DNA from 3 places in the Rhizobium sp. 268 genome. Region 2 is predicted to be linked to each of the others. Evidence: riboswitches for the same ligand, from Rfam matches in the RefSeq annotation. Region 2 holds a riboswitch; each other region holds the start of a gene.

Region 1 (2,256 bases), on a different contig from region 2:
GGTGGTGAGGAAACCACCGATCGGCGGCCCCATGATCGGGCCGATCAGCGCGGGGATGGTCAGCCAGGCCATGGCATCGACGAGTTCGTGGCGCGGCGTTCCCCGGACCAGCAGCAGACGGCTGACCGGCGTCATCATCGAGCCGCCGGCGCCCTGGATCAGCCGCGCGACGACGAAGGCCGCAATCGAATTGGAAAAGGCGCAGGCGACTGAGCCGATCATGAAGACGAAGATCGCCATACGGAAGATGTTGCGCGCGCCGAAACGATCCGACATCCAGCCGCTGATCGGGATGAAGATCGCCAGTGCCACGAGATAGCTGGTGACGGCAAGCTTCAGCGCGATCGGCGAGGTGCCGATATCGGCTGCGATCGCCGGCAGGCTGGTGGCGATGACGGTCGAATCCATCTGTTCCATGAACAGGGCGACCGCAAGGATCATGGGTGTCAGGCGGGGCACGGGCAACTGGGTGCAAAGAGGAAAATTGCGGCGCCACAGGCGTCGGTTAGGATCTGTTCGGTTCTACGGCAGCGATGCACACCTGTCCACGCGATCGATGTCACATACGGGTGAATGCGGCATGAGGCCGCTTGCCGCAGGGCCGGTTTGCTGAAATAGATGCGCCGTCAGGTGCCCGCTTTTCAAGCGGGAGAATCGGGAATTCGGTGCGAGACCGAAACGTGCCCAACGCTGTAAGGCCGACGTTTGCCGCTTTATCATGCCACTGGCTTTCGCCGGGAAGGCTGCGGCAGACGGATGACGCCAAGTCAGAAGACCGGCCTGGCAAGATAGACCCAACCCGCGCGGACGGCGGGCGGTTGCGTTGTTGGGGATTTGACGATGCGACCCTTTGATGAGGATGCCCTGTCCGTGGCGTCCGGTTTTTCCTTGGCCGAACGCGAGGCCGTCTATCACGCGATCATGACGCGGCGCGACGTTCGCAGCCAGTTCCTGCCCGAGCCCTTGCCCGACGACGTGGTGGAACGGCTGCTGACCGCCGCGCACCACGCACCCTCCGTCGGCTTCATGCAGCCGTGGAATTTCATTCTGGTGAGAAGTCCAACGGTGCGAGCGCGCATCCGCGATGCCTTTGCCAAGGCCAACGAGGAAGCGGCATTGATGTTTGAGGGCGAGCGGCGGCAGGTCTATCGCTCCCTCAAGCTGGAAGGCATCGTGGAGGCGCCGCTCGGTATCTGCGTAACCTGCGATCCCACCCGCAGCGGCAGCGTGGTGCTGGGGCGCACGCACAATCCGCGAATGGACAGCTATTCGACAGTCTGCGCCATCCAGAATCTCTGGCTGGCGGCCCGCGCCGAAGGGATCGGCATTGGCTGGGTCAGCATCTTTCACGAAGCCGACCTGAAGACCATTCTCGGCATCCCCGAGCATATCGAAGCGGTTGCCTGGCTCTGCGCCGGTTTCGTCGACCGGCTCTACGACCAGCCGGAACTCTCGGTCAAAGGCTGGCGGCAGCGGCTACCGCTTGAGGAACTCGTCTTCCACGATGGCTGGGGAAGGAACGAGAGGTAGCGATCACTGCTGCTGCGGCTGCGGGCCAGGTGCGGCAGGATTGGCAAGGTCGATCGAGCCCTGGTCGCCGGCGAGGAATTGCGGGCCGACCTGGCGGACCTTGTTCTGCGTGGGGTCGTAGGGACGCTCTGGAACCGATGGCTGCGGCGCGGCGGCGGCCGCTGTATCCTTCGCCGGCGGATTGGTGCGGATGGTGGTGATCGAGCCCTGTGGCGGCGGCTGGCTTATCGCCTGCTTGCCGCGCATCTCGTCGTAATAGGCGGTGAGATTGCAGGCACAGGCGTTTTTCTCGCCGGGCGCGCGGCTTTTGTAAGCGAAGGCGTTCTTCATGGCGCTGTAGGGCGTGCCGGTTGCGACCGAGATCATGTTCGAGGCTTCCGTGCTCGTCACGTCGCGATAGAAAAGCTGGGTTTCGATGCCGGGGCACATCTTGGCGCAGGTCTGGGCGTCGCGGCCGAAATCGACCGAGGTGGTGTTTGAACTGATCGGGAAGAAGCCGCCGTCACAGCTGCGCACGCAGATGGTGCTGACCGGCGACAGCATATCGGCCCGCGGCAGGCCGTAGCGCGGATCGGCCTCTTTGCCGCCGAGCGGAATGAAAGTGTCCGAACGCATCGCCTGCTCCTCGACGCTCGGGGCAGGGTCGTTGGCATTGCGCTCGGAAGGCGCATAGAAGTTCTCGCTGTTGCAGCCGTTGCTGTCGAGCGCGGCCATCAGTTCGCGGCG
Region 2 (2,256 bases):
CAGAAGGCGAATTTTTGGAGGCGGCAGCCTGTTGCTGCACCGTTGAGGGACTGAGGATGCTGAGCCGGGACGGGAAAGAACCAAGGCGAGCGTGCTGGTGCATCGCTCGCCTTTTCTCGTGCTTCAGGCGGTGACGATCAGCAGCGGAACGCTGACGATGAGACCGACCAGAACCGTGATTGTGGCGACACGCATCAAACGCAGACGACGCGTGCGCTCCCCACTCCAATCATATGTCATTCTTCCATCTCCTTGGGAAAGGAAGTAGTCCCGGTCAAACCCGGTTCAATAGAGATGACGCGATTTGCTTGTGTAAGGCTGGATAAAATGAGGAGCCGCTAATACGGAAAGCGCAGAGACCAGCGGCTGCCATTGCTGGTCATGCAAACGATGGCGAGCGGCTCGATATCGCTCCGCCAGAAGGAGGAGTGCGGCGCCTGAAGCACATGGGCGACCGCCGCCCGGATCACGGCCGCGTGGCTGATGGCAATCACATGGCCGCCGAGGGCGGATTCACCGTCCATCCAGCCGGCGACGCGTGTTCTGAGATCAAGAAGGCTTTCGCCACCATGCGGGGCCGCTTCCGGATCGCTCATCCAGGCCACGAGGTTCTCCGGCTCTTCGGCCTCGATCGTTGTGATCGACCTGCCGGCCCAGCGGCCATGGTCGCAGTCACGCAGCGCCTGATCTATCCGGGCTTCGAGGCGGAGCGCGTCAGCGGTCTGGCGGGCGCGCAAAGCGGGGCTGGTGGCGATACGGTCGGCGCGGGGTGGGGCAGCCATCCGGCCGGCGTCTTCCGCCGCCTTGCCTTCCAGCGGTTCGTCAAGTGGGAACAGCGTCTTGCGGCTCGCCGTCGTCGCGCCGTGGCAGATCCAGGTGAGGCGCGTATTCACAGTCTTCCGATCTCCCGGGGTGCAGTGGGACGGCCCTTTGCCGGCTCGTGAAGTTTCGTTGACAGTCTCTTCGGCGAGCAGATATAACCGTGTTGTTGCGGGTTTGGAAGCCGGTGGAAATCCGGCGCGGTCGCGCCACTGTGACCAGCGTGTTGAAGCTTTTTCACGCTGGAAGTCAGACCTTACCGCACAAACACTCTTTCGACTGAACGCGTCATTCCGGAGGAATACATGTCTGACACCACTTTCGCGCCCGCCGCGGCGCCGGCCCCGATCCCCGTCGGCGAAATCCTGCCCTGGGCGATCTTCGGCGGCCTGCTGATGCTTATCGCCATCTATTTCGTTGGCACCGAGGAAGGCGCGATGGCGCTGTTCAACGGCATGTATGTGCACGAATTCGTGCATGACGCCCGCCATCTCCTTGGCTTTCCCTGCCACTAGGGAGATATTGACATGGTTGGAAACCTTCTCCTTCGCGGCATGCTCGCGGGGCTGCTCGGTGGCATCCTCGTTTTCGCTTTCGCCCATGTCTTCGGCGAGCCGCTGGTCGATGCGGCGATCGCTTTCGAGGAGGCGAGCGCCCAGGCGGCCGGCGAAGCTGCCGAACCTGAAATCGTCAGCCGGGCCACCCAGGCCGGTCTCGGCCTTTTCACCGGCGTCATGGCTTACAGCATCGCCGTCGGCGGGCTTTTCGCGCTCGCTTTTGCTTTCGTGCACGGCCGCGTCAGCAATCTTTCGGCGCGCGGCACCTCGGCGGTCATCGCCATTTTCGCCTACGTGGCGATCGTGCTCGTTCCCGCTATCAAATATCCGGCCAACCCGCCGGCGGTCGGCAATGCCGATACGATCGGCGTCAGGACCGAGCTGTTCTTCCTGATGATTGTCGTCTCGCTCGCCGCGCTGATTGCCGCGGTGGCGCTGTCGCGCCGTCTTTCCGAGCGTTTCGGCCTCTGGAACGGCGCGATCATTGCCGGCATCGCCTATCTCGTCTTCATCGTGCTCGTGCTCTATCTGCTGCCGCCGATCAACGAGGTGCCGGAGAACTTCTCGGCCATGGTGCTCTGGCGTTTCCGGACGACAACGCTCGCCATGCATGCGATCCTCTGGGCAACACTTGGCCTTGGCTTCGGGGCGCTGGCGGAAAAGCGGCTTGCTGCGAAGGGCGGCCAGCGGAGCCGGCCGGCAACGGCACTCCGCTGAACGCAATGAAGGGCGCCGTTTTGCCGGCGCCCTTGGGTTTTCAAGCGACCATGAAAAGCAGCAGAGCCATATCAATCCTGTCGGCGGCCTTTGCCGCCGCCTTCTTTTGCATGCCTGCTGAAAACGCCCTTGCTCATAGTCGCAGCGCCGGCGGCAGCCAAGC
Region 3 (2,256 bases), on a different contig from region 2:
CGCCATGGGCGGCGGCACCGATGTGGCGCTGGAGACGGCCGATGCCGCCGTGCTGCACGGGCGCGTCGGCGACGTGGCGCGGATGATCGAACTGTCCAAACGGACGATGCGCAACATCCTGCAGAATATCAGCATAGCGCTCGGGCTGAAGGCGGTGTTCCTGGTGACGACGATTGCCGGCATCACCGGGCTCTGGCCGGCGATTCTCGCCGATACCGGCGCGACCGTGCTGGTGACGATCAACGCGCTGAGGTTGTTGCGGGTCAAGGGATAAACTCTCTTCGCAGCGACGATGCGGGCGATCCGGAATCGACAATCGTAGAGCCGGCTATAGGCCGGCTCTCTTCGTTTCGGCCTTCTCGACAGCCTCTTTTCGTTAAGCCTTCGTTGGCCATGTTTTTCACAGGAACGTAGCGATTTCAAACCTGTCGTAACGCAATGCACAAACCATCCGTTGACGTGATTTCGGATTCGCGTACTATATCTAGTGTTCAAGGTTCCTTCGATTCGTGTCGGATCGCGGGCTAAGACGGGAATACGGTGCGTTTCGCCATGACGGCGCAGCAAGGCCGGAGCTGCCCCCGCAACTGTAAGCGGCGAGCAACTGTCCGATTTCAGGTCACTGAGGCATGATGCCTCGGGAAGGCTGGGGCAGGGTGCTTCGACCCGCAAGCCAGGAGACCTGCCTTGAACTAGATGTCCACGGGCGGGGTGTCCGGAAGGTCGCGTGAATGACAGCGGAATGATCCGCGCCTGTTACGCTGCCCCGAACGTCCGCATGAGCACTTCGGGGTTGAAGTCATGTCCAGAATATCAAGGCCGCCGCCCGCGCAAATCCCGAGAGGGATCGTATCAGGCGTTTAAACGCCGACTTTGCCATATCACCAAATGTTGCCCCGGACGCTGCAAGGCGCCCGATCTCAGTCTTGCGTCCTGAATTCTTTGACATCACGAGGAACATGATGAGCGTTACCGTCTACAGCAAACCCGCCTGCGTCCAGTGCACCGCCACCTATCGCGCCCTCGACCGGCTGGGCGTCGATTACGACATCGTCGATATCTCGCAGGATGCCGAAGCGCTCGATCGTGTCCGCAGCCTCGGCTACATGCAGGCGCCGGTCGTGATCGCCGGTGAGCGGCATTGGGCGGGTTTCCGCCCCGATATGATCAGCGCGCTCTCCTGACCCGAGGAAAAAGGCGATGGGGCTGATCGTTTATTATTCCAGCCGCTCCGAGAATACCCATCGCTTCGTCGCCAGGCTCGGACTGCGCGCGGCGCGCATTCCGGCTAGCGGCGCAGAGGCGTTCCCTATTCGCGAACCCTTCGTTCTCATTGTGCCGACCTACAGCGGCGACGGTGGCAAGGGTGCCGTTCCCAAGCAGGTGATCCGTTTCTTGAACGATGCGGAAAACCGAGGACATATCCGCGGCGTGATTGCCGCGGGCAACAGCAATTTCGGCGAGACATACGGGCTCGCCGGCGACGTGATCTCGCAAAAATGCCAGGTGCCTTACCTCTACAGGTTCGAGCTCATGGGCACGGCCGAGGATGTCGCCAACGTCAAACACGGAATGGAACAATTTTGGACACGGGAACAACTCTGACGCGGGATGCGGGCGCAAAACCGCATAACACTTTTGCTCATCCCGCCGGCGAACGCCCTTGGAAAGCGGCGGAGACGCTCGACTATCACGCGCTGAACGCGATGCTGAACCTCTATGACGACGAGGGGAAGATCCAGCTCGACAAGGACCGCATGGCGGCGAAGCAGTATTTTCTGCAGCATGTGAACCAGAACACCGTGTTCTTTCACAATCTGAGGGAAAAGCTCGATTACCTCGTCACCGAGGGTTATTACGAGCAGGAGGTTCTCGACCAGTATTCCTTCAATTTCGTCCGCGACCTGTTCGATCAGGCCTATGCGAGGAAATTCCGTTTTCCGACCTTCCTCGGCGCCTTCAAATATTACACCAGCTATACGCTGAAGACCTTCGACGGAAAGCGCTATCTCGAGCGCTACGAGGACCGCATCTGCATGGTGGCGCTGACCTTGGCGCGGGGTGACGAGGCCCTTGCCCGCGACATGGTCGACGAGATCATTTCCGGCCGTTTCCAGCCGGCAACGCCGACCTTCCTCAATGCCGGCAAGAAGCAGCGTGGCGAACTTGTCTCCTGCTTCCTGCTGCGCGTCGAGGACAATATGGAATCGATCGGCCGCTCGATCAATTCGGCGCTGCAGCTGTCGAAGCGCGGCG

The links. A riboswitch is a leader RNA that binds a small molecule or an ion and turns the genes downstream of it on or off. The one in region 2 is predicted to bind cobalamin.
Region 1: it holds a riboswitch for cobalamin, as region 2 does, so the genes downstream of both, bluB (5,6-dimethylbenzimidazole synthase) here and OS035_RS16405 (CbtB domain-containing protein) in region 2, are expected to answer to the same signal.
Region 3: it holds a riboswitch for cobalamin, as region 2 does, so the genes downstream of both, nrdH (glutaredoxin-like protein NrdH) here and OS035_RS16405 (CbtB domain-containing protein) in region 2, are expected to answer to the same signal.

Annotation. Positions count from the first base shown of each region.
Region 1 covers NZ_JAPPSO010000004.1:123,114-125,369, reverse strand. The annotation lists gene OS035_RS09290 (MFS transporter) at 1-441, opposite strand, end outside; cobalamin riboswitch at 612-798, shown strand; gene bluB (5,6-dimethylbenzimidazole synthase) at 841-1,530, shown strand; gene OS035_RS09280 (DUF2865 domain-containing protein) at 1,534-2,256, opposite strand, start outside.
Region 2 covers NZ_JAPPSO010000007.1:330,054-332,309, forward strand. The annotation lists gene OS035_RS16400 (histidine phosphatase family protein) at 339-893, opposite strand; adenosylcobalamin (AdoCbl) riboswitch at 970-1,112, shown strand; gene OS035_RS16405 (CbtB domain-containing protein) at 1,125-1,334, shown strand; gene OS035_RS16410 (CbtA family protein) at 1,347-2,093, shown strand; partial or broken gene OS035_RS16415 (hypothetical protein) at 2,144-2,256, shown strand, end outside.
Region 3 covers NZ_JAPPSO010000031.1:8,028-10,283, reverse strand. The annotation lists gene OS035_RS31785 (heavy metal translocating P-type ATPase) at 1-274, shown strand, start outside; cobalamin riboswitch at 478-704, shown strand; gene nrdH (glutaredoxin-like protein NrdH) at 963-1,184, shown strand; gene nrdI (class Ib ribonucleoside-diphosphate reductase assembly flavoprotein NrdI) at 1,201-1,605, shown strand; gene nrdE (class 1b ribonucleoside-diphosphate reductase subunit alpha) at 1,584-2,256, shown strand, end outside.